2 regions of the Virgibacillus sp. Bac330 genome follow, and region 2 is predicted to be linked to the other one. Evidence: predicted binding sites of a transcription regulator. Region 2 holds the regulator's gene; the other holds the start of a gene.
The links. The regulator LexA, encoded in region 2, represses DNA repair genes until DNA is damaged. The targets are predictions, from matches to a motif close to CGAACATATGTTCG.
Positions count from the first base shown of each region.

Region 1: D9780_RS00435 (YolD-like family protein) is a predicted target of LexA. The motif match lies at 8,492-8,505, and genes of this name have one in related genera.

Region 1 covers NZ_CP033048.1:86,283-97,524, forward strand. The annotation lists gene D9780_RS00360 (hypothetical protein) at 49-306, shown strand; gene D9780_RS00365 (AEC family transporter) at 311-1,234, opposite strand; gene D9780_RS00370 (class I SAM-dependent methyltransferase) at 1,595-2,272, shown strand; gene D9780_RS00375 (hypothetical protein) at 2,277-2,582, shown strand; gene D9780_RS00380 (AraC family transcriptional regulator) at 2,972-3,424, opposite strand; gene D9780_RS00385 (NAD(P)-dependent oxidoreductase) at 3,633-4,517, opposite strand; gene D9780_RS00395 (GNAT family N-acetyltransferase) at 4,900-5,058, shown strand; gene D9780_RS20895 (hypothetical protein) at 5,068-5,232, shown strand; gene D9780_RS00400 (hypothetical protein) at 5,232-5,435, shown strand; gene D9780_RS00405 (hypothetical protein) at 5,517-5,843, shown strand; gene D9780_RS20900 (hypothetical protein) at 6,034-6,186, shown strand; gene D9780_RS21560 (hypothetical protein) at 6,407-6,478, shown strand; gene D9780_RS00415 (hypothetical protein) at 6,448-6,741, shown strand; gene D9780_RS00420 (S-Ena type endospore appendage) at 7,145-7,528, opposite strand; gene D9780_RS00425 (S-Ena type endospore appendage) at 7,728-8,099, shown strand; gene D9780_RS00435 (YolD-like family protein) at 8,742-9,056, shown strand; gene D9780_RS00440 (TraR/DksA C4-type zinc finger protein) at 9,372-10,037, shown strand; gene D9780_RS00445 (zinc ribbon domain-containing protein) at 10,462-10,605, shown strand; gene D9780_RS00450 (zinc ribbon domain-containing protein) at 11,017-11,242, opposite strand, start outside.
Region 2 covers NZ_CP033048.1:1,843,752-1,854,993, forward strand. The annotation lists gene D9780_RS08625 (cytochrome c biogenesis CcdA family protein) at 1-453, opposite strand, end outside; gene D9780_RS08635 (YneF family protein) at 1,969-2,190, opposite strand; gene sirA (sporulation inhibitor of replication protein SirA) at 2,243-2,695, opposite strand; gene tkt (transketolase) at 2,919-4,925, opposite strand; gene D9780_RS08650 (DUF896 domain-containing protein) at 5,026-5,259, opposite strand; gene D9780_RS08655 (YneB family resolvase-like protein) at 5,448-6,092, opposite strand; gene lexA (transcriptional repressor LexA) at 6,371-6,994, shown strand; gene D9780_RS08665 (MerR family transcriptional regulator) at 7,054-7,875, opposite strand; gene D9780_RS08670 (dihydrolipoyl dehydrogenase family protein) at 8,145-9,485, opposite strand; gene D9780_RS08675 (manganese catalase family protein) at 9,865-10,434, opposite strand; gene D9780_RS08680 (spore coat protein CotJB) at 10,476-10,727, opposite strand; gene D9780_RS08685 (spore coat associated protein CotJA) at 10,732-10,959, opposite strand; gene ltrA (group II intron reverse transcriptase/maturase) at 11,211-11,242, opposite strand, start outside.

The sequences.
Region 1 (11,242 bases), 1.8 Mb from region 2:
AAAATAATATAGGATAGGAACATCTTGAAACAAAGGAGGCTCATGGCATTGTTTTCAGACATAATGTGGGGAAGTTTAGCAATGATACTTATCATTGCTATATATGTAACGATCAAAAAAAGAAAACGAGCAGGGGTGAAAGGCATTAAAAGCGCACTGACACCGATTTGTTTTTTCTGTATATCCATGGTAAATATCATTGCCTACTTCTTTGAATTTCTCGGTTTGGTGAGTTTTGGGATCACTGTTGCTTTGTTTATTTTAGGTGCCTATTTCACTAAATATTTGAAGATACCTGCGAACTGATCTTTTAAAATAAAAGTCTTGATAAATAAATGACTGCTGTTACCGTAATCGTACTGAACATGGTGGAAAATAGAACGATTTGTGCTGCGAAATTTGGATGATTGTTATATTCTTGTGCAATAACGGAACTGTTTACAGCTGTGGGCATTGCTGAGGCAATGAACAGAGCTTGAGCGATCATGCCATCTAGTTGTAAGATACGTATAATACCAAGCGCAATGATTGGACCGAGAATGAGGCGAATAGCTAAACTGATATAAACTGTTGGCAAACTGGAAATTAGACGAAGTTGAGCTACTTGAGCACCTAAAGTAAGTAAGGCCATAGCTACCATTGCATCAGCTACATAATTAGCTGGAACCCAAACGAAAGTGGGTATGGAAACATTTGCAATATTTAATAAAATTCCTGCTAGCATGGCGTATAATACGGGCATTTTAAAATAACTGAATAACGCTCGTAGTTTACCAATTTGGATTGATTGTAAGGAAAAAATGCCATAAGAAAATAGGAGAATATTTTGTAAGGTGAAAATGATGACTTGAATGGACATCGCTACAGGATCACTTTTAAACACTAAATCGTTAACAGGAACGCCATAATTACCAGAATTAAAGAAAAGAATACTATTAGAAAATGTAGTCGACTTTCCTTTATCAAACCCAATAAGGCGTGCGGTAATTGTTGCTACGATATAGAGTAAGGCAATGAATAATGTAAAAAAGACGACTATTTGTAGTAAGAGCTGCCCTGAAAATGTTGTATCGTACAGTTTAACAAAAATAAACCCAGGAACAAGAAAGTAAATATTTAATTTTGCCAGCGTCTGTAAATCAAGGTCAAATTTCTTTTGTAAGAAAAAACCTAATCCCATTATAATAAAAACTGGTAAAATAATATCCTTTACTATTATTAAAAATGCTTCCAAATTATTTCTCCTTTCACAATCTACAATGATGCGGTTTTATTTTTTCTCACACATGTAGATATGTCAACTTCATTTTATGTAAATGATAAAATCCGTCCATTGTGGTGACATAGAACAATTTTAAGCTTCACTCAAACGTAAACAATTATTTCATTCGTAAAAGTTACTGTCAACTTCAATCCCAATTATATCATTCTGTGGTCTTAGCATGTTTTTTATTACACTATTTATAAGAAAGCGTTTCTGTAAAACGGTAAGCGTAATTTTCTGAAAAATTATTTTATCTAAGATCTTACTGTAAAAAAAGCTGGATAAAAGGCATAATGGAAACAAGGATAAGGCGAATGAGGGGGATGTAATATGGGGTTTAATTGGAATGGAGAGGTTGCAAAGCAATGGGATGAGCGTGCCGTTACTTGGAATGAACGCAGTAAAAACATGTGGGAAACCGGAAGCAGACAGGCTGTTATCCCATTTTTGCGTCGTTTTCTGAGCACTAATCAGCATGTATTAGATATAGGTTGTGGTGATGGGTATGGTGCGTATAAGTTATATGAGCAAGGTTATCAAGTAGCTGCAATTGACATTTCTTCGGTGATGGTACAATATGCGAAGAACAAACTTCCAAATAGCATCCATGTATTGGAAGGAGATGTACAAAAGATTCCTTTTTCCACAAATACATTCGATGCCATTATGGCAATGAATGTTTTGGAGTGGACGGAAAATCCAAAGCAAGCGTTGCAAGAGTTAAAGCGTGTAGTAAAAGAGGGTGGACATATCTGTGTAGGAATATTAGGACCGACTGCAGGACCGCGTGCGAACAGTTATCCGCGCTTGCATGGGGAAACAGTCATTTGTAATACAATGATGCCTTGGGAATTTCAACAGCTTTGTACGGATATAGATTTGGAATATGTAGATGGGTATGGTGTACCAAAGCTAGGTGTTAGTAAGGAGATGTATAACCATTTGCCGCTTGATTTACAACAGTCGTTATCATTTTCTTGGATATTTATGTTAAGAAATGGTGGGTAAGCGTATGAACGAAACAGAAAAAACGGTCATTGCAAACTATGAGCAAAATGAAAGAATGATGATTTTAGTTTTTGCGCAGTGGTGTGTCAATTATGATGTAGATGCTTTAGAAGTGTATAAAAAGGCGTATCCTCATCAACAAGCTAATAAAGTGTTGGAAGAAATGATGGAGGAGACAGTGCCCAAAGAAGAAGCTGATTTCATCGCAACAGAAACGGTACTTCAAGCGCTTCAGTTATTTGGAAATGATGATTTAGCTTTTGCCGTTCAGCAAGAAGTAGATAACCAAAACATGAATAAAGGAAAATGATCTGTTGGAAAGGTTACTGTCTTGTCGCAAGTGTGCCATATACATTTTTACATGCGTGCAAACGATGAAAATATTGGGAAATGATCAACTTTAAGCAACCTCTATGCTATATTATTAGCTTTTGTTTAAAAGTAAGTAGATAGGAAAGTATCTAATGTTTAGCTTTAAGGTTGTCTTATACGGAAAACGATGATGCTATATCCCAAAAAAATATGGTCTTAAGCCAAGTGTTACCAATAAACTTCGATACTTTTATAGTTAAAACCTTCTGTGTGAATAGCGAACCTACAAGTCGTATAATGGCTTTTTCCATGCGATCAATGGTGATTTCATCCATGAAAAAAAGAAGAAGTTATCAAACGGATAACTTCTTTTGGTATGCCAAAATTTTACTTTACAGGCACGCAAATGTCACAATAAGGATGGTTATACATATCGCCAGTATATCTTTCCATTATAGGTTTGTTCGTTATTTGATAACCGTGTTTGTTGAGGTCTGGGAAAATAGCTTTGTACGCTTTGGCAATATCTTTAGCTGTGTGATTGATGTTATAAACAACGTATTTTCCTCCAGAAATCCAACCTTCGCGAATGGCTCTATCCTCTTGTAAAAGGTATTCCTCAGAGAGGGTGATACCCACATCAAATCGGCAATTTTTAGGTGATGTTTTTTTCGGGTTATCCTGAGGTATAGCAAAAATAGTTGCAGATGGAAGGAGACTCTTTTCCGTAGCCCATTTTTTTAAACGCTCCATTACTTGCCTATTTTCGCGACCATAGGGGCCGGTTCGTCGCATAAAAGCAATTCGTTGCTTTGGAATAATTTCTATTTTGGATTCCATTATACCTTTCTCCCTTCCTTTCCATTGTTTGTACAATACAAGTGTAATTTGCTTTAAAATGTAAAACAACTAAATTTTTAAAAAATTTAATAGGGATAAAGCTATAACTTTTCACTCAAAAATGCTTCCTATTACTTGCAAACGTGACAAAAATAAAAACAGAAGGATAGCGTAAGGTTTATGCGTTATCCTTCTGTATGAAAAATTATTACGGTGAGGAAAATAATTTGATTAAGGCTTGTGTGCCACTATCTGCTTCTCCTTTTGCTTCAAGCTCCTCGTAAAGCTTTAACGATAGAGCTAATCCAGGTGTAGACAGTCCTAGCTCTTCTGCTGATTCTAGTGCGATTTTCATATCTTTAATAAAGTGCTTTACATAAAATCCTGGTGCATCATCTTCTTTGATCATGCGTGGTGCAAGATTAGAAAGTGACCAGCTTCCAGCCGCGCCAGCTGTTATACTATCAAGCACTAACTCAGGGTTAAGTCCTGATTTTTTTGCATAAGCAATGGCTTCGCATACGCCAACCATATTAGAAGCAATCGTTATTTGATTCGCTAATTTGGTATGTTGTCCAGCTCCAGCTTCTCCTTGCAAAATGATGTTTTCGCCCATTGTTTGCAATAATGGGAGTATATCTTTGTATGCTTTTTCTTTTCCACCGACCATAATGGTTAGTTTGCCATTTTTGGCACCGATATCACCACCAGATACAGGCGCGTCTAATGCATAGCACCCTTTTTCTTCTGCTTCGCTTTCAATTTGCTCTGCTAGTTTAGGTTTAGAAGTTGTCATATCCACTAAGTAAGTACCTTGAGCTACATTTTTTAAAATACCTTGGTCGCTAAAATAAACTTCTTCCACATCACTTGGATAGCCTACCATCGTAATAATGACCTTGCAGTTCTTTGTTAAATTGGCAATGGAATCTTCCCAATCCGCGCCAGCGTTAATTAAGCTCGTAGCTTTTTGCTTTGTGCGTGTATAGATGGAAACGTGGTATCCTGCGTTCATAATTCGCTTTGCCATGCTCGCCCCCATGACGCCAGTACCTATAAAACCAATTCGATCCTCATATGTAAGCAAAATCATTCTCCTTTCCATTGGCACTATATATTACATTCATTCGACAAAAAATGGGAAAATCCTGTTATTCTATCTAGAAATAATGAAGGAGAGGACATGATATGAGGTGGAGAAAAAATCTTTTCAAGAACTTGACCAACTGGAACTATATACTTAATTAAAGTCTCGAGTGAATGTATTTGTAGTCGAACAGCAATGCGCATATCAAGAAATAGACCCATATGCTTTAAAAGCAACACATTTGTGGCTTCAAGATAACCAAAATTTAGTAGCATACGCAAGATAACTTCCTGCTGGTAGTAAATATGTAGAAGCTTCTATAGGTAGAGTCCTTGTGACAAAAGCTTACTGGGATAGGGTATATGGAAAAGAATAAATGGAGGAAGCGATGAAATATACAGTGAATCATTTTAAAAACAATATTAAGATTCAAGCCCAACAGCATTTAAAGGCGTTTTATCAAGCATTTGGTTTCAAACAGGTATCCACTGCGTACTTAGATGATGGGATTTGGCATATTGAAGATGTAGAAGAATTTAAAAAGTAACAGGAAGATTTGTACAATGAGCATTTTGTTATTGATGAAAACCTAGAAGGTGCACTGCAAATGATTGAAAAGGTGGTACTAGATTATGACAAAGAATTAAGCAATAAAGGTTCGTTTATACACGATTACATTTGCCAGCAATTTGAAGAATCTAAAGAGGAGGATAATCAGTAATGATTGAATATCAAATCAACAGTACAAGATATGAAGTACGTATTGATTTTAGAGCAATTGACGAGTATGGGCAGATTAATTTACATGGATACGTGCCTGTGACGATGCAAGAGTTTTTTGCAAATAGCTCTAGCATGGATAGTTTAGCTGGGTTAGTGGAGCAAAAAGTTAACGAGAGATTAAGTACGACAGACGCTGAATAGGTTTTATTTTTATGCAGGGAAAATCAAATATGTATAGAAATAATTACTAAAGTCGGTAAAATAACAAGGGAGTGTATTAAAATGGAACCAATTGAAAAAAGATATAGAAACATTGAAGATTTAACATTTGAAGAAGCGAAGGAGATTTTAGAAAAAGCCGGATACAAAACTTATAATAGGGTATTTGATAGAGGGGATGAACTTTTAGTTGATGATAAAACATCATATGGTGTTTTAATTCCTGAAACCACACCCGAAGAATTATTAATTGCAGATGATATAGATCCTAAATTTTACTCTTTTGATACACAATCTATGAATTCTATTGTAGCTAAAGTGGCTCAAACTTTATTGCAGCGCGTTGAAGAGTTAGAGAAAGAAGTCGCAGAACTTAAAGCCAATAAATAAACTAAATGAATGCTAAAGCATCTCAAACGAGGTACTTTTTTATGTCTTATGTAGGGGGAAATATGAGTGAACAAAGACCATGGTACACCAACAAGGATTTATTCGAACAAATAAACTCCATGCGTGGTGACTTTAGAGACTTGAGCAATGAAATGCAAAAAACGAGAAAATTATTAAAAAGTATAACGGGTTGCGTGAAGAAATCGGTGTCGTTAAAGCAAAAGTAGAACGCATTAAAAATAGAACAGAAGGTAAAAAAACATTTGCAGAAGCTATTCGCCTATGGGGTGGATGGCTTTTTGCTTTGGTTACGTTAGAAGTATTACTTATTGATAAATTTTAAGGGGTACAAAAGAAACAGACTTTGATGATTATATAAACGATGAGATAATAATCATAATGAAAGTGTAGTAGCAATGACGGAATGAAGAGGCTTTACTATTTTTGGTAAACGACTAGTCTAATCGGACGAGTCGTTTTTCATTTGTAAAATTTTAAAAAAGGGGGTGACCTATGAAAATTAATTGAAAGTAAGGTTGAAAAAGAAGTCTATTTGGTTGGCCTTGGTTCCTGCAATTGTATTACTAATTCAGATAGTTACTAATTGGTTCGTACAGATCCACAAAGTTGGTTAGAACCAAACGGCATAAGTTGGGCAGAATTTATTGCAAATGTATACGATTATTACCGCAATTGGGGTGACAGTGGCGTACAAGCAAAACCATCTAAGCCTAACAAACCAGCAAATAAATTCATCTCTAAAATGGCTGAGGAAGTTATTGCTGGTAAACATGGTAACAGTCACGATGCTAGACGTAAATCACTAGGGATTGCTCAAGCTAAGTATGACAAGGTGCGCAAAGAGGTTAACCGTAGATCAGGCATTAAAAGCATCTAAACCAAAAGGTAAAACTGTTGCCCAGATGGCGCAAGAAGTCATTGACGGCAAGCATGGTAAATGGACATGCTAATAAGCGTAAGTCTTTAGTTAAGTCTTTAGGTGTTTAGTTCTTCCGTATACAACGAAGTTAAAGCAGAGGTGAATAGACGGTTGAGTGGTAAATCTACCACATCCAGCAAACAAAAATCAAAATTGTTTAGTCCTAGACAAAAAGTAACGGTCAAAAAAAATCTGCAAGCAAATTTGCGACTGGCGAATCGATTGCTGATTTTGTTAAGGGTAACTCATACACGGTTAAACAGGTTAATCAGATCGTGTGCTACTTGATGGTATTATGTCTTGGGTGCGAAAAAAAGATGTGTATTGATTTTAAAAAGCTTACTCCTTTTATTGGCGTAGGTTATTTAGAATTCATATGCATTTTTGGCCGTTTACATGCAGAATCAGATTTTTTTCTTTTTGTTATAATTTCATAATTTAAACAATATTTACCTTTGCATGGCATTTGACTAGAACCATTTACACAAGTCAATTCAATTTCTATAAAGTCATCTATAGCAAATGTTCTACTACTTCCTTTCATTATAAAGTATATTTTTTGGCAATAATTACTGTCTTTTATGGTGATCATTAGTTTTTCTGCGCATCCCGACTGATAAAAAACTGTTAAAGACCCTTTTGCTTTGTTTTTATGATGATCGATGACATTAAATATTTCTGTACAACCTAATTCGCAAGGTACTTGAAAATTACCGCACGCGCTATCCTTATAGGAATTATTCAAGAGTAAATCCCCCTTTAACTGATATTAAATATTCACAACTAGAAATATGGTCTAATACTATTGAATGTTAGTACACTATCTTTTGACATAATTCAAATTAATCAATTTTAAATAATTATATGGAACAGGGCTAAAGTTGAAGCAAAGTATTTGTTTCAGCATTAATTGTTATTGAAGGAGAAAAAGGAGGGGTAAGTATATGGGTAATTGTTGTTGCTGTCCAGACAGAGGAAATGGTGAGCTTTTAACTGATGAAGTGTGTGGGAATTTTACTATTGCTTGTGGAGAATCTGATGATGTTTATTTTTCCCAACAACCTGTTACTGGAACAGTGAGTGTTTTTTATGATAACGGGTGTGCTGCTAATTTAATTGTAACCGTTTTTAACGGTGCCACAGAAGTTGCGGACTTTCAAGTTCCAAATTCTCCACTAAGTAATGTTGGTAATACTCGTGCCGTGACATTTTTTGAAGCTTTTGATCGAGTTCAAATAACTTGCACGGATAATTCTCCACCCGCAAATGCCTGCACAGGGAAATTTTGCATCACTGCTCATTATCCTTCTAGTTAATTTATATAAAATTTAAAAGTGGATAATGTATTGTCTTCCTTTTAAATTTTATTATGTTTTGTGTAAAAGGAGATTTAATGACATTAATTTCTTCTGTGCCTAATAGGTCATTTGATATGAATACGCAGAGCCAACAAGCAGGAAGTATATCGTCTTCAAATCCAACTGATGTATTTAGCGGAGTAGTCAGAGTTACTACAGGAAATAATAAAACTGTAATTTCTTTTTGCCAGGTATCTAGTGTAGATAGAAATACTCACAGTGTAAAAAAGATATTTATGATGATTCTCAACCCGCCTCCTATAGATATAATGAAACGAATTGCGAGGAGGTGGTATTTTTTTGTTTTCCATAAAATAACACGTACATTAGTTCAGTTTTGTGATACACTAAGAACAAACGTTCTGAGTTGGTGTAATCATTGTAGGCTTATTTAAAAATTCATTAGATAACAAGCAAAAGATCATCATCTTTTATATGGATAGCAATAATCAAGTAACTGAGCTATATATTTGAGTGATCAAAATAAAGGAAAATAGTATTTTAGCCTATTGCTTTTATCGTAAACAAGTACGAACATTTAACATTTAACATTGAAAATATATTGTCAGCAGGAAAAGTGAGAAAGAAGGTTGTTTCATAATGGTTAATGATCGTGGCTCTATCAAGTGGACATCTATCATGATGCCAGAACATATTGAAATGCTTCAAGAAATGTGGAAAGAACAAGAACACAAGGAAAAACCTATATTAGATGAACAGCAGCAAGAGGAAATAAACACTAAACTGTTAATGGCTGTAGTTAATGATCTTACAGTCGAATTAAGGTATTTTGATAAACATAATTTTTATAAAGTAAAAGGTAAGATAACCAGTATTAATAAACAAAATAAATACATAAGCATTGCTGGGCAACGTTTGCCTTTTGAATGCATTATGGATGTGTGGATAAAATAACCCCTCTATTTTAGAATGAGAGGTTTGAATTTTGTGAATAGAAGAAGAAAAAACTTTGGTTCTCGTCACATTGTATATGTGACTTTTTTAAAATGTCACAGGAATGTAACGGGAAAAAATAAAAAAATGAAAACAAGTCAAAAATACTATATATACAATGCCCAAAAAGGTTTAATATATACAGAAAAGCAATAAGAAGAAACAAGAAAACACCTATATTCTCATTTACATGATTTGGGAACAGAAATAAAGCATGTCACTCTCTTTTTTTGCGCATAGTATTAAAATAAACAGGATATAAAAGAGGGTGAAAAAATGATTAATGAACAGCAATTAGCAAATTGTAAACAGGCTTTACAAAATCGCCAATCCGAACTTATTTCCCATGTTCAAGAGCATACGGGGTTAACTTTAGAATCCGTGCAACAATCAAGTGGTGAATTGTCCAATTATGATAATCATCCTGCAGATACAGCATCCGAATTATTTGAAAGAGGAAAGGATGTCGCGCTTAATGAGCATGCTGAAAAGGAATTAGAAGATATTAATAAAGCTTTACATGCAATTGCAGAAGGTACTTATGGAATTTGCAAAGAATGTGGCAATGATATCCCTTATGAACGGCTTGAAGCTCTCCCAACTGCAGACCGATGTATGGAGCATACCGTACAAGATTCATTTAACCAAACGCGCACCATGGAAGAGGAAGTGTATAGCCCTAATATAAATCCTGATAAAATAAGTGATGAGACACAAGTTGGCTATGACGCTGAGGATGCTTGGCAGGAAGTTAGCCGTTATGGTACATCGGAAACATCTTCTGATTTTTACGGTGATAAGGCTAGTTATAATAAAATGTATCCGAATAGTGACGAACAAGTCGGCTATGTAGAAGATGTGGAAGGATATTTAGGTGCATCTTCTGATGGGAAATATACGGAACCTGTTATGGACCAAACAGATGATGAGTATGAACGATAAAGAATAAGCAAATCTTTATCTTTTAACGAAAAAATTATTTAGGTGCGGTTGTCTCTTCTTAACTTCTACAACCGGCATTTTTAACGCTTAAAGCTGGCTCTACAATGCTTTGTATTTGAGATTTAAAAATAGTCATAAATAAGATGGATGTAAGAAAGGGTCATTTTCTTTTGCGCGATAGATAAAAAAGGTAATAAATTTAAAATTAGTAAGCGCTGAGTTTTCTAAAAGTAAATGTTCATTTCTTGAAACCAAACTTCTATGAGAAACGTATTTTTATACTATAGGGGAGTAAAATTATTTTTAATAATAGTATAAGACAGACTAAGGCAAGACAAGTTTTTTTAATAGAGAGGTGATTAGATTGCAGCAAAAAGGTTGTTTAAAATGCGGAAGTACAAACGCTGATCAAAAGGAAGTGGCTATGACGGGAACCGGCTTGTCAAAGGTGTTCGACGTACAAAACAATCAATTTTTAGTCGTTTATTGTAAAGAATGTGGCTATTCGGAATTCTATAACAAGAAAAGTTCTAAAGGAAGCAATCTTTTTGATTTGTTTTTTGGGTGAAGATCAAAGTGCCCGTTCTCAATAACAGGCACTTTTTCACTATTATTACAAAATTTAGAAGATATGGATAAACTCACCAAGTTATTTAGTCACGTCCGGCTCCAACGCCCAGCAACTAGGCGACTTCACTCCATTGCCCTAAGCTAAGTCATCATCGGTTCGCCCTAAATAGGAAGTCCGACTAAAGGCGGGCTTGCCGGAGGGCGCCGGCATACTCCTGTTGCAGGAACATGATTCCTAAAACTTTCGTTGATTCGTTCCAGTCGCTACGTTGCTAACCGGGCGCCCCGAGCCTTTGTTCCTTGTTTAATACTGCTAACTGTTCCATTGTCCAGTTGCTCTAAAATAAGTCATTATCGTATACGAAAAAAAAGAAAAACAAAGACTGTCCGATAGCCTTTGTTTTTCTTATTAATAACCTTGGAAAAAATCGCCCATTAATCCTCCAAATAACCCCCCTAGTAATCTTCCTATCATATCTTGTAAAAGGAAAGACATGACTACAAAAGAAATGAAATAAAAGGCGATTAAAACATAAACTCTATCGTAACCGTGTTCTTTTTCTTTTGACTCAAGTAAAATAAACGATGGTATGAATATAACTGGGCCAAGTAAACTAATCGGAATAAGCACACTG
Region 2 (11,242 bases):
GATCCCTAAAATTGGGCCAGTACATGGCGTCCATCCTAAGGAAAAGGCTAGACCGATAATAAACGTGCCAATAAATCCTGCTGGACGATTTTTAAAATTTATTTTTCGATCTTTCATTAAAAAATCAAAATTTAGTATACCAACGATAACTAACCCAAAAAACACGATCACAATAGCACCAATTTGCCTAATTATATCTTGGTACAAAAGTAAAAAATCAGATATACCCGAACTTACAAACCCCATCATAATAAATACGGCAGAAAATCCTAACAAGAAGAAAACCGTATGAAATATGCTTTTTGCATTCAGTTTTTTATTGTCCTCAGCTAACTCATTTACGCTCATACCTGTAATATAGGATAAAAATGCTGGATATAAAGGTAATACACACGGAGATATAAAGGAGAGAAAACCTGCTCCAAAAGCGATGAATACATTTATTTCCGTCAAAGGTATACCTCCTCTATTATTATTCAATGTGTCTATTGTATCAAACTAGCAATCCATGTCTAGCAAACATTTTTGACAATCAAGTGAAAACGTTTAAAAATCATAATTATTCATAAAGTTTTTTAACCATTCTTCTATGAGCTTATAGATTACTCAAGCACCTGTATTACTTAATTATATAGACTCATCTGAAAGAATTTAGCAGAAAGGATGATGCTTATGATACCAATAAAACTTATTGTGCTTTAAATAACGCTGTTCTGCATCGCTTAAAAACTTTTTATAAATTCCTATATTGTTTATTCATTCTCCTAAAGTAAAACTTCCATGAAACGAATCATTTGTTTAAACGTATTTTAGACAGTATAATTTCTCATAAGCATCAAATGAACTTGGACACTAAGAACACAATTTAATAAGAGAGGATTTAATATGAAAACTTTATTTTATTTGTTGATTTTTGCTATAGTGGTCTTCATCAATTTATACTCTCCATCACTTCGAAATTACGAGGAAGATATATCAGAAAACTTAAAGTACTTAAAAAAGCAACAATGGTTCTTAGATTATATGAACCAGGAAAACTATTATAACTTTATTGTTCAAAACAAAAGAGTTCGCAAAACAATTGCTAATTTTAAAACAAAGAAACTTCAAAGGAAATCATATTTAATAAAATGTCAAAATAAACTTCACAAAGGTTTGCTCAGTGAGACCAGAAACTAAATACAAAATTAAAAAGGTTCTCTGTCAAAGGAACTGGTATGATATTTACGCCACCAACTTTTTGGTTAAAAGCTTGTTCTCCATAAAAAACACTTTTTATTAGGTCTCAAGAGGGACGTACTCCGCTTCCCGCGAACAAACCCGCCCGATACTCCTCATAAAGCCTGCTTTGGGGTCTCAGTCGCCGTTTTTCACAGGAGTCTCCGTATATCTCTTCTGCTATGTATATTTCAAACTAGCACCTTTTTTACCTGTTGCTGCCATAAAATTTCATGCTTCAAATGTTCAAGTTTCTAGTACCAAGTGAATCTCGCTTCAAAACCCTTACCGTATTGTTCATAGTTTCTTTATAACGGAAGCATGAACGATTGTAAGATCCTTTATTCTCAACGTAAAAACGTTTTTCTTACGTAGTGAAAGCCTATGCATCCATATTGGAAAAACGTATATATTCCTACATTCCTCCAATTTCTTCTCATCACTTGTTTTTAATCGTTTATCTATTTCCCCCTTAAATTCTACTTCTTTTAAAAGAGGGGGGATAAGTGTATTTGTCCACGCTGCAGGAACTTCATTGCGTTGCGATTGAGATTGAGGACGACATTCTGTATAAAACCTATTAAAAACATAAAATAAAAAACCACCTTTTCTGCTTAATTTTTTACAGAAATAAGTGGTTTCAAGGAAAATTAACCCAAAATAATACTAAAAGTGTGCTAATAAACTTAATCAAAAGCACTTTTTTGATAATGAAGACCAACGTCTAAAACCACTGGCATATCAACGTTTTTATTTTCCGGACTGGTTGTTCATTGCACGCATCATTTGATTAATTTTCTTTTGGGAAGGTTTTTGACCCATTTGCATCATTAATGTTCGTAGCATTTGTTCATTAATCGGTGGATTCTTTTTCATGTAATTCATCATATATTTTCTTGCAAGAAAGAACCCAAGAGCAACACCAATAATTAACGCTGCTACAGCGATTAATACGACCCATATTGTGTCCATGTAAAGCTTTCCTCCTTCGTGTTGTCTCTTAAAACAGTATAGTAAATTAATACTAGGAATACATTGCCTCATTTTGTTCTGGTTGACTGTATTCCAAAATTGGTGTTATCCAACCGAAGTTTTGTATATTGTCGCCAACGACAAAAAGCAATGGTTGGTAACTACGTAATATTGGAAATAGTATTTCCTCAGCGATTTCTAACGTTTCACAATGAAATTTTAAATGTTTTTCACCAATATGTAAAGAAATGCACGCCTTCTTATTATATATACTAACCCTATGCTTGTCTATATTTACAAATAAATTAGCAGAATTAAAACGTTGAATCGTTAGCAAAATTCCTTTATAACAAATTGGATACGTAATGTAATCAAATTGTCTACGCAAATCAGAACGATTAGGTTGGGATTTCAATTCCATAAAAAACCGATATAGTAAGCTACTTTTATGGAAATAATTCTTAGCTACTTCCTCTGTCAAGTGGTATATAGAATACATGTGCATAGGTATAATCTCTCCGATCTTCCTACTATCATGCAGGATGTTATTAGATATACCTATTATACGTGTTATATATTAAAAATACTGTCAGGTTTTAAAGAAAATTACCACTTCTTTTGTCTGTCTTTGGCGATCACTATAATATATTCGATTAAGATAAAAATAAATGATTATTTACTAGAGTAAAAAAAGAATGACCCAAACTTGCAGGTCACTCTTTTTTTACTTAATTAACAAATGATTCTACGTGCTTAACTACATTTTCCACGGTAAAACCATATTCTTTCATTACTTTCTCCCCATTTGCAGAAGCTCCAAAAGTATCAATACCAATAATTTTCCCGTGTTCACCTACATATCTTTCCCAACCGAATGGAGAAGCCATTTCAATAGCTACCCGATTCTTGACAGTTTGAGGTAGAATTTGTTCATGGTAGCTCTTATCCTGTGCTTTAAATCGATCCCAAGATGGCATACTTACTACGCGAGCTTCTATACCTTTTTCCTTCAGTTCGGCTTGGGCACGAATCGCTAATTGTACTTCCGACCCAGTTGCCAGAAGGATTACATCAGGCGTTTCTTTATTTGCTTCACTAATAATATAAGCACCTTTTTTAACACCCTCATACGCATGTTCTTTCGTACCAGAAAGCGTAGGTAAATTTTGCCTGCTTAACACAAGTGCTGTTGGTGTATCTGTAGATTCTAAAGCTAATCGCCAAGCTGCTTGTGTCTCGTTTGCATCAGCTGGTCGAATAAGCGATAAACCAGGCATTGCTCGTAGTGAAGCAAGCTGTTCAATAGGTTCATGCGTTGGACCGTCTTCCCCTACCGCAATAGAATCATGTGTAAACACATAAGTGACAGGTGTGTTCATAATTGATGCAAGACGAATGGAAGGTCGCAAATAGTCACTAAACACAAAGAAAGTACCAGCGAATACATTTAATCCACCGTGTAATGCCATACCATTTAAAGCTGCGCCCATTGCATGCTCTCGTACACCAAACCAAATATTTCTACCAGCATAGTTTTTACGAGAGAAATCATCTTCCCCGTTCATGGTAGTTTTATTTGAGCCGGCTAAGTCAGCACTACCACCAAAGAAGTTTGGAACGGTTTTAGCAATAGCGTTCAATACTTTTCCAGAAGATGCCCTTGTAGCTAGTGTATCTTGTTCCGGTTCAAAAACTGGAAGCTCTTTGTCCCAATCTGCAGGAAGTTCACCGTTGAGAGCAAGCTCAAACTGATTAGCTAATTCTGGGTACCTCTCTTTATACATTGCTAGATGTTGATTCCAGTTTTCCTCCTCTTCAACACCTCTTTTAACTATTTTTTGGTTGAAATCTTCATATACTTCTTCGGGCACATAGAAATCTTCTTCGTGTGTCCATTTATAAAATTCTTTTGTCAGTTTCACTTCATCTTCACCTAATGGAGCGCCATGAGAAGCTGCCGAAGCAGATTTATTTGGAGACCCATATCCAATGATAGTTTTCACTTCAATTAAAGTTGGTTGTTCTTGATTTTCTTGCGCTGCTTTAATAGCTTGTCTAATTTCATTGACATCGTTACCATCTTTGACAGTTAATACTTGCCAGCCGTATGATGCAAAACGTTTTTCAATATCTTCAGAGAAAGATTTATTTAAATCCCCATCTAAAGAAATATCATTAGAATCATAAAGTGCTATCAGTTTACTTAATCCCAGATGTCCTGCTAAAGACGCAGCCTCATGAGAGATACCTTCCATTAGATCGCCATCGCTCACTATTGCATATGTAAAGTGATCCACCACCGCAATATCTTCTTGATTAAATTTAGCAGCCAAATGTGCTTCTGCCATTGCCATACCGACAGCCATACCAATACCTTGTCCTAAAGGCCCAGTAGTTGCTTCTACTCCATCCGTATGATGAACTTCAGGATGTCCGGGCGTCTTAGATCCCCACTGTCGAAAGGATTTTAGATCATCCATGGATACTTGGTAACCAGATAAATGTAGTAAACTGTACAATAACATAGATCCATGGCCTGCTGATAAAATAAAACGATCACGATTAAACCATTTTGAATTTTTTGGGTTATGGTTCATAAAGTCAGTCCATAACGTATAAGCCATTGGCGCTGCTCCCATTGGGAGACCTGGGTGCCCAGAATTTGCATGTTCAATAGCGTCAATAGACAATGTCCGGATTGTATTAATAGATTGCTGCTCAATTGTATTTACCATTTCAGTAAAAACTCCTTTCATAATCATGCCTATACTCATTCTATAATGAAACCTATTTTGCTACAAGTGAAATCATGCACTTATAGCAAAATAGGTATTACTACTTATTGTTGTGCTTTTTTTGTAAATCTTTTACTTTTTTCGGTGTTACATCATTTCCCTCTGGATCAACTACTTTCATTGTTTTAAACTGATTTTTAAATGATTTTCTTACACCCTGTAAGTATTCCTGACGTAATTTTTTTTGTTCGTTTTGTTCAGAAATAGTTAGTCCGTCCGCTTTAGATTTTCTTGCAAGCTCATTAATACGTTCGATCTTACCTTTTGATAGCATCCATCTACCCTCCCTCAGCATATATTTTCATTCCGTTAAATGTTAAGTTTTCGTTGACAAAAATTGCACTTTCTTTCATTGTACAAGAGATGTCATTGAGATAAAATAGGTGTGCTTATCAACATGATTTATTTACAGTACCATATAAAAAAGAGAAGGGCAAAGAACTTGTCCTTCTGAGAATAATTTTATTTTTGTTTGCTTTTGTATTCTTGATAGCGTCTATGGACAGTAGCCTTTGATACATTGTAACCTAGACCATTTAATGTATTAGCAATTTCTTTAAACGTCAGACCAGTTTGGCGTAAATTAATAACTTCTTCAACAGGAAATTCTAATCTTTGCCTTCCTGGGGCTTCATTTCTATTCGAAAGATTTAAAGTAGGATCATAACCTTTTGCAATCGCCTGCTTCATCCCTCTTTTTATCTTCATATTATGTATTTTGCGTTGATACTCCTCCACAATTCCAACGATCTGCAACACCATGGAATCTGCTTCCGATAACTCTAACTTTCCTCCATGAAAACTTGTATAAATTGGAACATGTAATTTCTGCAGCTGGTGAAAAAGGGCAATTTTTGTATTTCCCCTACCTAACCGAGTCTCGTCTTGAATCAATAAACAATCTGCCCTTTTTTGAGAAAAAATCTCTAACATCTTAAATATCCCATCTCGATCGATACTATATCCGCTCTCTTGCTCTTGTATACAAGCGACCACAGCAAGTTGATATTCAGCTGCCAGTTTAACCAACTCCTGTTTTTGTCTTATTAATGATGTTTCTTGAGTTTCTTTGTCAGTACTTACCCTACAATATACAACTGCCTTCACAATGTTTACTCCTTCTATCATATTAACTCATTATAATAGAATAATATAAGAAACCTAATGTTAATGCAAAAGCTACAAGATAGAATGCGTCTGTTTTGGTCAGTTTTTGAAACATCTAATAGCCCTCCTTATACAATATAGAACTTTTGTTCGTTTTATACACTTATTATACTCGAACATATGATCTTGTCAAGCGTTTTTTCGAACGAATGTTTGCGCGAAGTTTTATCTAATGGTAAACTAAGGTTAATTAATATTATGTGCGAGGTGATAGATTCATGACTAAACTTTCCAAAAGGCAACAAATGATTTTAGATTATATAAAAGATGAAGTAATGCAAAAAGGTTATCCACCATCTGTAAGAGAAATTGCCAAGGCTGTGGGTTTGGCATCTAGCTCGACTGTTCACGGGCATTTAGCTAGAATTGAAGACAAAGGCTATATTAGACGCGACCCTACAAAGCCAAGAGCAATTGAGATCTTACATTTGGAAGAAGAGAATCCTATTCCAAAAGAAGAAGCACTTTATGCGCCTGTTATCGGAAAAGTAACAGCAGGATTACCTATAACAGCTGTAGAAAATATTGAAGAATATATTCCACTTCCTGCAAATACAGCTAACCCTGATGATAGTCTATTTGTTTTAGTGATTGAAGGAGAGAGTATGATTGAAGCCGGAATTTTAGATGGAGATATGGTAATCGTTAAACAGCAAAACACAGCACAAAACAGTGAAATTGTTGTTGCAATGACAGCAGATAATGAAGCAACCGTAAAACGTTTTTTTAAAGAAAAAGATCATATACGATTACAACCAGAAAATGCAACGATGGAGCCGCTTGTATACGATAATGTAACCATTTTAGGGAAAGTTATTGGATTGTATCGACATATACACTAAAAACTGCCAATTGGCAGTTTTTAGTGTATAAATATTGGGTTACTATGAATTTTGTTCTGTCAATATTCCCCTGTATAATGAACAGGACAATAAATATGCACATAGTAAACGGGGCTCTTTTCCTTAATTTGCGAAAGGTAAAACAATGAATAACAGTATTCTTCGAGGCACAACTGATGCGTAGTGGCATGTTGCTTTGCTTCTTTCAAGATTTCTTGCATCTTTCTCATATTAGAGAAGGGATTGCCTACAAAATTATAACGAAGTGCTGTTGGAAAACTAATTTTTTTGATATCTTGATCGATACTAGAAATAATGTTAGAGCAATATACTTCTCCTTTTTTAGGATGATGAAAATCCCTTAAGTTGTTTTGATAAACAATCATCAAAGTTTTATTCCAAAAAACATCTTCTTGGGAATCATACAGGTTGGATTCATTAATATTGAATCCTTTATCATCAGCTGTAAAGTTAAATCCTTTACAAGTAAATATGTAATTATCCTTAACTACTTCCCACATATTTGGTTTTGTTTGAAAAGAGGCTAGTCTTCTATTTAACTCTTGTAAAAAATAAATTTTTTTATCTAATAACTCTCTCTCTAGCAATAATGTCTCTAAATAAGTCTCGTTAAATCCCGATACATCTGTCAAATCTTTATAATCAAGCCAGTTCTTAATTGCTTTTAAAGGTACACCTAGTTCACGCAACCAAGTCACATTACTAAACTTTAAAGCATCATTCAAAGAATAATACCTATATCTATTATCTTTAACAACAGAAGGAGTAACTAAATTCTCTTTATCATAATAACGCACTGTGTCACTAGACACCCCATGAAATTTGGCTATGTCTCCTGTTTTAAAATATTTTTCAGCCATATGTTAAAAACTCCTTTGTTTTGTCTTTAAAAGCGACTAGCATAAGGTGTGTAGATGTTATCTAACATACTATAGAATACGTTACAATTCTAAATTTATCAACGGACGTTACACAACTTAATAAGACAAAAAAGGAAGAAAAAATTGAAAAAGACCTGTATAATGAATACAAGTCTTTTTCTCTAGTACTATAAAAGGGTACCTGCTTGAATTCGTTTATTCAAGACTTGAGGTTAACATATGGTATTGAAGAAACGCTTTTATTTCAATTACTCAGTAGCTACGTTGCTTAACTGTGTCAGAATTTCACTATAAGACGGATATGGATGAATTGTATCTTTTAGTTTACGGAAGGGAATATGGAATGTTTTCATAAGTTGCAATTCGCCTAATAACTCACAGGCTCTTTCCCCTAAAATACTCGCTCCAATTATAAACCCATCTTGATCACAAATTATTTTGGCTTCTCCAGTTGTCTTTTGATCAACAACAGCCCTATCTAATTCAGAATAGCTTACTGTATAAACATTAAACTTGTCTTGAAATTTCTCCCTTGCTTCATTTTCAGTCATCCCTGTTCTAGCCAATTCTGGATGTGTGAAGGTGCACCAAGCTGGGTGTTGCTCTATGGGGGTATGCATTTCTAAAAATGCATGTCGCATTGCCTGTTTAGCTTGAAAGCCAGCCATATGAGAAAATAAATAAGGACCAACCGCATCTCCTACAGCATAAATGTTGCGAACTGAAGTTTCATTATATTCATTAACTTCAATGCCTTTGTTAGTATAGCAAATCCCCAAATCATCTAAACCAATATTTTCTATATTCGGCTTTCTACCTAAGGCAAACAATATATGTTCTGCTTCAATATGTTCAAGTACATCGTTCCTATTTATAGTTAGTGTTGTAGTACCATTTGCTTGTTTTACTTCAAGCGCCTTCGCAGATGTATACAGTTGCACCCCTTCCTCTTCCAACGTACTCTGGAGCTGGTGTGCTAAGCCCTTTTCCTCTCTAAACAAAATACGGTCAGCCATTTCAACTAGTTTTACTTGCACTCCTAACCGTTGAAAAGCTTGCGTTAATTCAACACCGATAGGGCCGCCCCCTACAACGATTAGATTTTTTGGTAAATCTTCAAGCTGAAAGACGTTCTCATTTGTTAAATAGTTAACCTGATCAATTCCTTTAATAGAAGGGATAAGTGCTCTTGATCCAGTGGCAATAACTATATTTTCAGCAGTAATGATTTTATCGACTACACGTATGCTATGTTGATCGTTAATTTTCGCATCACCTTGAATATATTCAATACCTGCAGCCTGTAATTGCTCTACTGCCTCCGCTTGATGCGCTTTTTTTATTAATTGACGAACTTTACTCATTATTTGCTTCCCATCGACTTCAATGTTGGCATATTTTTTTGCCGTATGAATTTCATCAGCAAGTTGAATAATTGCTTTACTTGGAATACAACCCGCCCAAGTACATTCTCCGCCTGGCTTATATTTGTCAACTAATACAACTTTTTTTCCCATACTAGCTGCTTCCATAGCGGTGTTTAGACCACCTGCTCCTGCACCAATTATTGCTACATCATATGTGAACATTGTACAACTACTCCTTTATCTATAGTTACTATGTTTGTAAGTATAAACTATGGAACGATTCCAGAGTCAATACGTATTGCCATACTCCGGCTTACAAAACTGGATAGTTCACTCGAATCTGTTTTCTTCCGTTATATTTAGGTTTTACTTTGTATGGCGATCACAAGGGTCATCCGAAGTGTAGTAGCATATTTGCCACTCGGTATAAAGTATGCGCAACCCACCTATATACTTCGTCGTGTTTCTGTCTTCCAGAACTCCTCTTTTTTGATGATATTCTAAACAAGGTATAGAATGCGAAACCGTCTTATTTTACAATAAGTAAAGTAACTATTCGCCCTTTACCGTCTAATGAACTAGCGTTTATAGGAAATATTAACTAAAATATTTTCTTTTGATCTCTTTCCTCTTTTAAAATTTCTACAGCCTCTCTAAAACGTTGTGAATGTATAATTTCTCTTTCCCTTAAAAATTTCAGGCTATCGTTTAAATCAGGATCATCAGACATATCAATAATCCATTGATATGTCGCCCGTGCCTTTTCTTCCGCAGCAATATCTTCATACAAATCGGCAATGGGATCTCCTTTGGCCTGGATATAAGTGGCAGTGAATGGAGCGCCTGCTGCATTATGGTAGAACAGCGCTCTATCGTGATTAACAAAATGTTCGCCAAGACCAGCCTGCTTTAATTGTTCGGGAGTTGCATCTTTCGTTAATTTATAAATCATCGTTGCAATCATTTCCAGATGCGCAAATTCTTCAGTTCCAATGTCATTTAAAAGTCCTACTACTTTATCTGGTATAGTATAGCGTTGGTTTAAGTAACGCAATGCAGCAGCAAGTTCTCCATCTGCTCCTCCATATTGTTCAATGAGAAATTTTGCCAACATTGGATTACACGTACTAACCTTTACTGGGTATTGTAGCTTTTTTTCATAATACCACATCTTGTCTTCCTCCTATCCAAAACGATATGATCTATATAATTTTAAACTTGCCATGGCCAAGGGGTATCTTTCCAATTCCATGGATAGTCAGAAAAACTTTTTCCAAAATGCATAAGTGGTCCAAATTTCTTTTCAAAGTCCATTTTTAATTGCATCGTTTCCTTTGATAAATTATTAAATTGTTGAATAGCTTCAAGATCGTTAGGATGGGTATCTAAATAAAGGTTTAAATCAACTAGAACAAAATCGTTTGCTTGGATTTCTTCGAGTTGCCGATAATATTCGGGAGGCATTTGCTTATTCACCTTGTTTGTCTCCTTTATGAGGTTCTGGATAAGGACTATATAATTGAGGCCAAAGTGTACCATGATAGAGCGCTTCTTTTGAAGTGTTAAATTGTTCTAATCCATATGGTTGAAACCCCATATATAATTGAGGTGGAGTAGCATAACTTTTCACTTTAATGGGTTTACATGGATCATACGGACTTATATACGGTTTCCAGTATTTATATTGCGTAAACATAAATGTCTCCTTTCTTTATCGTCTATTATATATATATATATGATTGTAACTTGCATTTATTCTTATATTCTTATTAATGATACAGACAAAAATGTACACTACCAAAGTTTAGCAGGTGCCCTCAACATAGATAAATACTAATATAGCTGTTATAAATCCCATTAAGACTTTATGAAATCGAGTAGGAGGGGGCGACTAACCCCCGACCTCTCACACCACCGTACGTACGGTTCCGTATACGGCGGTTTCATTTAAGTCCAACGCATCGTTTGATATCGTTTAT